2 regions of the Pseudoalteromonas sp. XMcav11-Q genome follow, and region 1 is predicted to be linked to the other one. Evidence: riboswitches for the same ligand, from Rfam matches in the RefSeq annotation. Region 1 holds a riboswitch; the other holds the start of a gene.
What was found. A riboswitch is a leader RNA that binds a small molecule or an ion and turns the genes downstream of it on or off. The one in region 1 is predicted to bind cobalamin.
Positions count from the first base shown of each region.

Region 1 (4,200 bases):
GTTAATCAATCTATGTCCACCTATATCCCAAATTCTGAGATTAACCAGTTTAACCGTTTAGCCGCAAATACCGTTATGCCTATCAGTGAAGACTTTCGCTTGGTAGTTGCTGAATCTATCCGCCTTGGAAAGTCGACCAAAACGCTTGATGTTACGATGGGACCGCTTATCGATTTGTGGGGATTTGGTCCTGACAAAAGACCAACAATGCGTCCGTCACAGGTCGAGTTAGACGATATGCGCACTCGTATCGGTGTTGATAAGCTTATTTTAAATGACCGTGGTCTTGCGAAAACAGTTACGGGGCTGGAATTATCATTTTCTGCAACCGCTAAAGGCTATGGCATAGATAAGGTGGCTGAGGTGATTGAGAGTCATGATATTCATGACTATATGGTAGAAATCGGTGGCGAGCTTCGCGTTTCTGGCAAGAAGCCGGATGGAGAGTGGCGTATTGCTATCGAGAAACCCGATGCGCCTGTTGGTCAACGCCAAATTCATCGCGTGATAGAGCCTGGCAAAAATGGCATTGCAACTTCAGGTGACTACCGTATTTTTTATGAAATGGATGGTGAAACCTTTACACACCTTATTGACCCTACAACGGGTCGCCCAGTTAAACATGAGCTGGTGTCTGTAACGGTACTACATCCATCTGCGATGACGGCTGATGGCCTAGCGACAGCATTGACTGTGATGGGCACTGAGCGTGCAAAGACGTATGCCACTGAGCATCAACTCCCCGTGTATTTGATGTATAAAAGTCCTGAAGGGATCAAGAGTTACGCGAGTGAAGCATTTCAGCCGTACTTGAATTAAGCTGTACAACACCCCATAATTTAATTGTGAGTGACGCCATGAAAGCGTATAATTTGCGCGTCGTCACTCAATTCAATGTAGCAATAAAAGGGGCTAGATAATGTCTTTATTCCTCCTTACTTTCGGTTTACTTATGCTTATCGCTGTTGCGATGGCAGTAGGCGTTATCGTACAAAAGAAATCCATGGCCAGTAGTTGTGGTGGTTTGGGCTCAATGGGCATTGACAAAATTTGTGATTGCGACGATCCATGCGACAAACGCAAAAAGCGGTTAGCAAAAGAAGAGATGTGGAAAGAAAACCAGATCCTATAACCGTAGAATGATATTAATTGAAAACGCAAGCTTAGCTTGCGTTTTTGCTTTTTGGGTAACAAACCTTAGGTTAAGTAAAAATGCAGCGGCAGCTATATTTTGTTCGTCATGGTGAAACGACCCTATCAGGCCATTTACTTGGAGTGACAGATCCCGAACTCAGTAGTACTGGTGCTCAGCAATTGCTGCAATCGTTAACGAGCCTAAGTGGCCTGCAGGGTATTATTAGCTCTCCAAGGAAGCGCTGCCTGAATACAGCCACAGCCTTTGCAAAGCAGTATCAACTCCCCGTTGAGGTGGAGCCAAATCTCGCCGAATTTGATTTTGGATTATGGGATGGACAACCTTATGATACGCTTTGGCGAGAAACCCAATTTCCAAGTATTGGCGATTTTTGGCAAAACCCTTGGCTGCACACGCCTCCTGAGGGCGAGTCTATGTATGATTTTCATCATCGGGTCGCCACGTGGTGGCACAGTATTTTGGCGTCGCCAAGTGAAGAGTGTACCGCCGTCGTAGCGCATGCCGGAGTAATAAAAGCGCTTGTAGCACTTATTCTTGACCTATCGCCTGAGCTTACTGCATACCAATCGAAGATAGATATTCCTTATGCGGGTATAGTAAAAGTTGAGGTGTTTTACGACAGCAGCCAAACTGCTTGGCCAAAAGTTGTATTTTAGACGTCTAGACTTCATAATATTGCAAATTTCGTGATAGGCAGATATTGGGAATGAGGTGTGAGTCCTCAACTGTCCCCGCAACTGTAAGTGCTTGAGCCTTGTCTCTTGTATAAGTCAGATACCAAGGCCTAACCATATACTTAAGCGGGCAGACTTAAGTCAAAGTTGTCGCTTCTCTATGAGCTACTACTTTGCCGTGCCCAATCAGAGGTGCTATGGCAGTTACTCCACAGTTTCAAGTCGATAAACTTAGCGTGCAGCTTGGTGGTAAAGCCATCTTAAAGGCACTCAGCTTTGCTATTAATTCGGGTGAATTTATTGGTTTGCTCGGACCGAATGGTGCTGGAAAGTCGACTTTGCTGCGCACTTTATATCAATACACAGCGCCAAGTTCTGGGTCGCTACTTTTCAATGGTAAGCCGCTAGCTAGTTATGGACGTAAAGCCTACGCGAGACATGTTGCTGTGGTGCTACAAGAGATCCCCGCTGAGTTTACTCTGCCATTATTTGATATGGTATTGATGGGGCTAACACCGAACAAATCACTGCTCGCGACAACGACGGCTGCTGAAAAACAGGCAATCTTACATGCCATTGAGCAGGTTGGGTTGAGCCATAAATTAGAGCAATGTTTTAGCTCCTTGTCTGGTGGGGAGAAGCAAAGGGCAATGATCGCACGTGCCATGGTGCAAGCGCCTCAAGTATTGATAATGGATGAGCCCACCAGCCATTTGGACATTAAATATCAAATCCAAATTATGGAGCTGGCCAAACAGCTTGGTGTTACTATCATTGCGTCTTTTCACGACTTAAATTTGGCTAGCGCCTTGTGCGATCGCTTATTAGTATTAAATAACGGTGAGCTTGTTGCAGATGGGTCGCCACTTGAAGTCATTAACGAAACCCTATTAAGCCAAGTTTTTGGGGTATGCGCAGAGGTTTCTACTGTCCGTCATCCGCCAAATAACAGTGAGATCCCACATATACGCTTTCATTACGGGTATCAATTATGATTGCCGCAAAGCGGATCGCGTTGATATCGATACTGCTATTGGCCTTGTGCTGTTTTAGCATGCTGATGGCACTTAAGATCGGTGCGATTGATTTATCTTGGCATACGGTTATACAAGCGATTATTAATTTCGATCCCAGCGTACTTCAACAACGGGTGGTAGTTGAGCTTCGTCTGCCACGGACGTTACTGGCGATGAGTGCGGGAGCAGGACTGGCGATAGCGGGTCTTATTTTACAAACCGTGACGCGTAACCCGCTAGCTGATCCTTATTTATTTGGAATTTCTTCAGGTGCTTCATTCGGTGTGGTGGTGCTTATCGCGCTATTTGGTGCACAGTCTAGCCTAATGATGTCTGGGGCTGCATTTGTCGGAAGTTTGCTGTCTATCTTACTACTTTTATTTGTGGCAAATCGCAATGCGCTACAGCAGGTAGAAACTATGCTCTTGGCGGGCGTCGCACTTTCTTTTCTGTTCAGTGCCTTTACTAGCTTATTGCTTTATTGGAGTGATCCTCAAGCCATCAGTGCAATCTTGTTTTGGAATCTAGGCTCGTTTGCAAGGGCGAGCTGGCAATGGCTATGGCTTCCTTGTTTGGCCGTGTTGCTGAGTTTTATCACGCTTTTAGTGATGCGTCGGCCACTCAACGCCTTGTTGCTTGGAGATGAGAGTGCTACCACGCTTGGCGTGAATGTAGGACGAGTGCGAATAGGCATGTTGTTATTGAGCTCCTTACTCACCGCTGTACTTGTGGCTGCGTGCGGCGGAGTCGGATTTGTAGGCTTGATGATCCCGCATATCGTGCGCTTTTTTATCTCGCAAGCAAAGGTCATTGGGCTTGTGGCCACCGCGCTTTGCGGTTCGCTTTTGATGCTATGGGTGGATGTATTGTCGCGCACGCTTATCGATAATCAGGAACTTCCTGTGGGGGTGATCACCGCCGCCATTGGCAGCGTGTTCTTCTTAGCATTGCTTATTTTCAAAAATCGCCGCTCTGGAGGCGTCGGAGTTACCCATGGTTAAACCGTTAGATACTCGCTTAGACACGCTTATTCAACAGCGCATCGACTTAAAAACCAAACCGCTAGGTGCGCTAGGTAAGCTTGAAGCTTTAGCTGTGCAGCTAGTACAGATCTTCTCACAAGGGCAGACGCAATTAGACATAGAGCAGTTAGCAATAACACGCCCTGCAATGTTTGTTTTTGCGGGCGACCATGGTATTGCAAGCCAAGGGGTTTCTATTGCGCCAAGCGAAGTGACTGGGCAAATGGTTGCAAACTTTGTGCAGGGCGGTGCTGCGATCAACGTCTTTTGTCGACAACTTGGTTGGCAGTTAACCGTAGTAGACTGTGGCACGTTAGTGCCATGCGAGCCTG
Region 1 covers NZ_JBECOX010000006.1:112,195-116,394, reverse strand. The annotation lists gene ABMY45_RS11715 (FAD:protein FMN transferase) at 1-819, shown strand, start outside; gene nqrM ((Na+)-NQR maturation NqrM) at 920-1,132, shown strand; gene ABMY45_RS11705 (histidine phosphatase family protein) at 1,213-1,812, shown strand; cobalamin riboswitch at 1,803-1,958, shown strand; gene ABMY45_RS11700 (ABC transporter ATP-binding protein) at 2,028-2,825, shown strand; gene ABMY45_RS11695 (iron ABC transporter permease) at 2,822-3,847, shown strand; gene cobT (nicotinate-nucleotide--dimethylbenzimidazole phosphoribosyltransferase) at 3,840-4,200, shown strand, end outside.

Region 2 (4,200 bases), on a different contig from region 1:
GTGACATTTTCGTTGTTAATATAGACATGGATATAAATATTCATCCCAAGCTGCTTCTTACGGAACTTAGCGTAAGACTTCAAATCGAAACCATCGATCAACACAGGTACTTTATTTTGCGCATCAACTCTACCTGCGATTTTCATATGCATAGTGCCGTAGAGGCTAGTCGTGTGGCTCACTTTATTTGAACTAGATTGTGCGGCAATATTGTTGACGATATCGGTCGTCAACTCTTTGTAGTTATGTTCCACATTCGAAAATTGCTGATGAATAATATCTGAAACCTGCGTATACATTTCCTTTGGACCTTGGCTAGATGTTGTCCTGCCAGTAGACCAACACTCGCCACCGGTATAAATCACAGGCACAGATATAGGCGTTAGGTGATCGTTGCCGGGGTGACGATAGTACATCATGCTGCGGATCCGACTACAGGTTTGCGATGGCGCGTTAAACCAAGCGAAATCGCCCGCCATTGATTGTGTTGAAAATTGAGGTTCAAGCTGGTTTTCAGGTAGCGAAGCTTGCGCTGATGTGACAATCCCAAGCGTGAGTAACCCAAATAATAGTGACTTCATGTTCTTTTCCTTAAGGTAGTAATAATACAAATCAAATCTATTATCAACCACACATAAGGCAGAACACCAGTTACAAATGTAATGCAACTAAATGATAAATAAGAAAAGTGATCCATTACTCACGATGGATCACTCTGGGTATTGAAAAGCTTTTAACGTATTAGAAGCTGTAGCTCACACCAACGTAGGCTTGTCTACCTAGTGGCTTATAGCCCAGTAAAGAGCCATCTTTTGCTTCGCCCGCTGTGGCATTGAAATAACGCTTATCGGTTAAGTTTTCAATACGGCCATTTAACTTGAATCCGTCGAAAAACGTATAGTTAGCAGCTAAGTTAAACAGCGTATATGACGGTAAAGTCACTGTATATGCACCTTCAGCTCCCCATACTTTATCGTCGCGATTACCTCTATGGACTAAGGTCAGTGTTGCATCGACATTTTCCCACTCTTTACTGACTGAATAAGTTAAGGTGCGTCTCGCTCTGCGCTGTAATTGCTTATCGGTATCTGCGTCTTTAGCACTCACATAGCTCACATTTACCGTATGCTCGATACCAAAGTTGTCTTCAATTTCAACAGAAAGATCAGCACCTTCAAAGTCAGCGCGCTGAACATTGTAAGGGATGTATTTCCATTTATCATTTTGCTGATAAACGATTTTATCGGTAATACGGTTATCGTATACCGCAGCTTCCACACGGAAGTTCTCGCCGCTCCATGTAACAATAATTTCGTTATTAGTAGCTTCTTCTGGCTTAATATTTGGGTTAGGTAAATAGTAAGGACTATCAATCACAAACGCCTGTGATAAAGAAGGTGCTCTAAAGGCAGTACCATGATTCAACTTAACACTTAGGCCATCCATGAGTTGCTTGCCTACAGCAACCGTGTAGGTGTTTGCACGACCATGAAAATCATAATCATCCGTTCTCAGTACAACCTCTGCCAGCCAATTTTCATCGTTGTAAAACCCACCGAGTGCTAAAGATAAATTATCACGCTCAGGCTCTGAAAAAGAGGCGGTAGAATCACCAACATCTTCATTTAGAAAGGTAAAGTTACCCGTGAAGATCAAAGCTTCAGTTAAACTATATTGCGACTGATATTCAAATTGGCTGCGTTTGGTGACATAAGCGTTATCGTCAGCACTATTACCGATTTGAACATTTTGTTCCTTACCTAAGCTGTATGACGCACTTTGGCTAAACTTATCAGTACGTCTTTTCCACGCCAACTTATTGGTGTAGTTATGGAAACGGTAAGCATCACTACCAAAAGAGTCATACTCCCCCTCACCTTCACTGTACTGTGAACGTAAGCTAAAAATGCCACTTTCTTCATCACCATACTGCACATTTAAACCGGCATTACCGTTATAATATCCATCACGGTCATGGTTTTTTGTGATTGCAGCTTCAGGGTCTTTCTCAATCACATCATAGCCATCGGTATGAGTGTAACCCGCATTAGCTGCAATACTAAACTTGTCTTTTTTGTAATTTACCGTCGCTTCGGTCTTGGAGTAATTGTTACTCCCAGTCGTAAACGCGATAGTATTGTTATTCCCTTCGCGACTAATAATGTTAATCACGCCAGCAATGGCATCTGAACCATAAATCGCAGCTTTGGCACCACGAATGATCTCAATTCTTTCGATGCTATTAAGTGGTAAATTAGTGAGCGAATTGTCACCGGAGTTTGCATCCGTCACTCGAACCCCATCGATTAACACTAGCGTATGCTTAGCGTCATTACCGCGTAGGAATAAACTCACGCTTTGGCCAAAGCCACCGTTTCTAACAGCTTGAATACCAGCGACATTATCGAGTAGCGATACGACATCTTGAACATTGCTTTTTTCAATTTCAGCGCGACCTATAACCGTAATGGCAGACAATGCGCTTTCTAGAGATTGTTCAAATTTATTGGCAGTAACAGTGATATGTTCAACATTTTGATCCGCAAATGCTGAAAAAGAGAGCGCCGTCGCTATCGCCGCGCTTAGAGCAGTTTTATTTAACATGGTTTCCCCTAACTTGTACCCACCGTACAAGAACACAAAGTGACTGTTTCAAGGCCGGTCTCCGGGCTCAGTAAATCTGCAGATTAGCAGTTCACTCTACCGTTGCGGGGGCAGCGCTGGCATAGAACCGATCCAAGCTAATCACGTGTAATAAACTGTCTTACTCAATTTATTATTGATTCACGCAATTAGATGTTCCCTTGTGTTCGCACCAGTTTCCCGATTATCTATACACTTAGCAACCACACTAGGTTGTGTACAGCACCTTGAAAATGCGAGGCTATTGTCTTGGGTTTCGGAATGATTGTCAATGGACGTCTAGAAATCCAAAAGTGCAATCTATGCACTTTTGGAATGAAGTAAAGCGTAATTAGTCGCGGAAGTTTTTGAATTGAAATGGTTGGCCAAGCTCACCGGTACGAACCAATTGCATCGTTTCTTGCAAATCGTCACGCTTTTTACCCGTTACACGCACCGTATCGCCTTGAATTGATGCTTGAACTTTAACTTTTGAGTCTTTAATAAGCTTAACCAGTTTTTTCGCCATCTCTTTGTCGATGCCTTGTTTTAACGCCACCTTGCGCGATACGTATTTGCCTGAGCGTTCAATGTCTTTTAGCTCGAAGCTTGCCACATCAAGGCCACGCTTTGCCGCTTTACCCACTAACATATCAAACAACTGCATAACTTGCTGTTCTGCTTCCGCTTTAAGGTTGATCATTTCACCGTTAAGCTCGATTGATGCATCTACGCCACGAAAATCAAACCGCGTATCAAGCTCGCGAACCGCGTTGTCTACGGTATTTTTTGCTTCTGTCATATCAATTTCAGATACAATATCAAATGAAGGCATGCTTCTCTCCTAAAGTCATTTTGGCTCGATTATAGCAGTTTATGCTTAATTTGAGTTACTTTAAGTTTTTAAACAGCGTATTAGGATGTTCACCCAATGGACAGTTTTCGATGGTATACTGCTCGCTTAGTCATACAGAAGTAGGATGTATTGTGACACGGCGCGTTTATAAAGCTCTTTTGATTATCTCTTTAATTATATGTACGGTGCTATTCGCAAAGGAAATTAGCTTGTCTCCAAAGCTGTTCCCAAATATCGATAAAGTGGCACATTTTGGTGTATTTTTTGTGCTTGCGTTTATCTCTCACCATGCTTTTAAAGTAAAGGTATGGACACACATAGTGCTACTGTCCTTGTACGGTGCAGGAATTGAGTGGATGCAGCATTCATTACCGTATCGCCAAGCATCTACCGCTGATTTTTTAGCTGATTTAGCCGGTGCGGTCAGTTATTTTGTTCTATTTTATATTTGGACAAGTTGGCGCAGCAGAAAACATGGCTAACATACATATTTTAGGTGAAGGGGCGATAGGATTACTGCTCGCCCAGCACCTTAGTCAATCTCATCAAATTACGCTGATCACTCGAAATAAACGCGCGGCAACTTATCGCTATCAAACAGCAAGTATTCAACAAACCATCCCATGCAGCACCAAAACACTTGCAGAACTCCCTGCCAGCAGTATAGATACGCTAATCATTCCCGTTAAAGCATATCAAGTAATCGAAGCACTCCGAGCGCT
Region 2 covers NZ_JBECOX010000008.1:127,601-131,800, forward strand. The annotation lists gene ABMY45_RS14415 (hypothetical protein) at 1-581, opposite strand, end outside; gene ABMY45_RS14420 (TonB-dependent receptor) at 742-2,604, opposite strand; cobalamin riboswitch at 2,639-2,885, opposite strand; gene ABMY45_RS14425 (YajQ family cyclic di-GMP-binding protein) at 2,975-3,457, opposite strand; gene ABMY45_RS14430 (VanZ family protein) at 3,610-3,960, shown strand; gene ABMY45_RS14435 (2-dehydropantoate 2-reductase) at 3,953-4,200, shown strand, end outside.
Region 2: another riboswitch for cobalamin. It lies ahead of ABMY45_RS14420 (TonB-dependent receptor); the one in region 1 lies ahead of ABMY45_RS11700 (ABC transporter ATP-binding protein).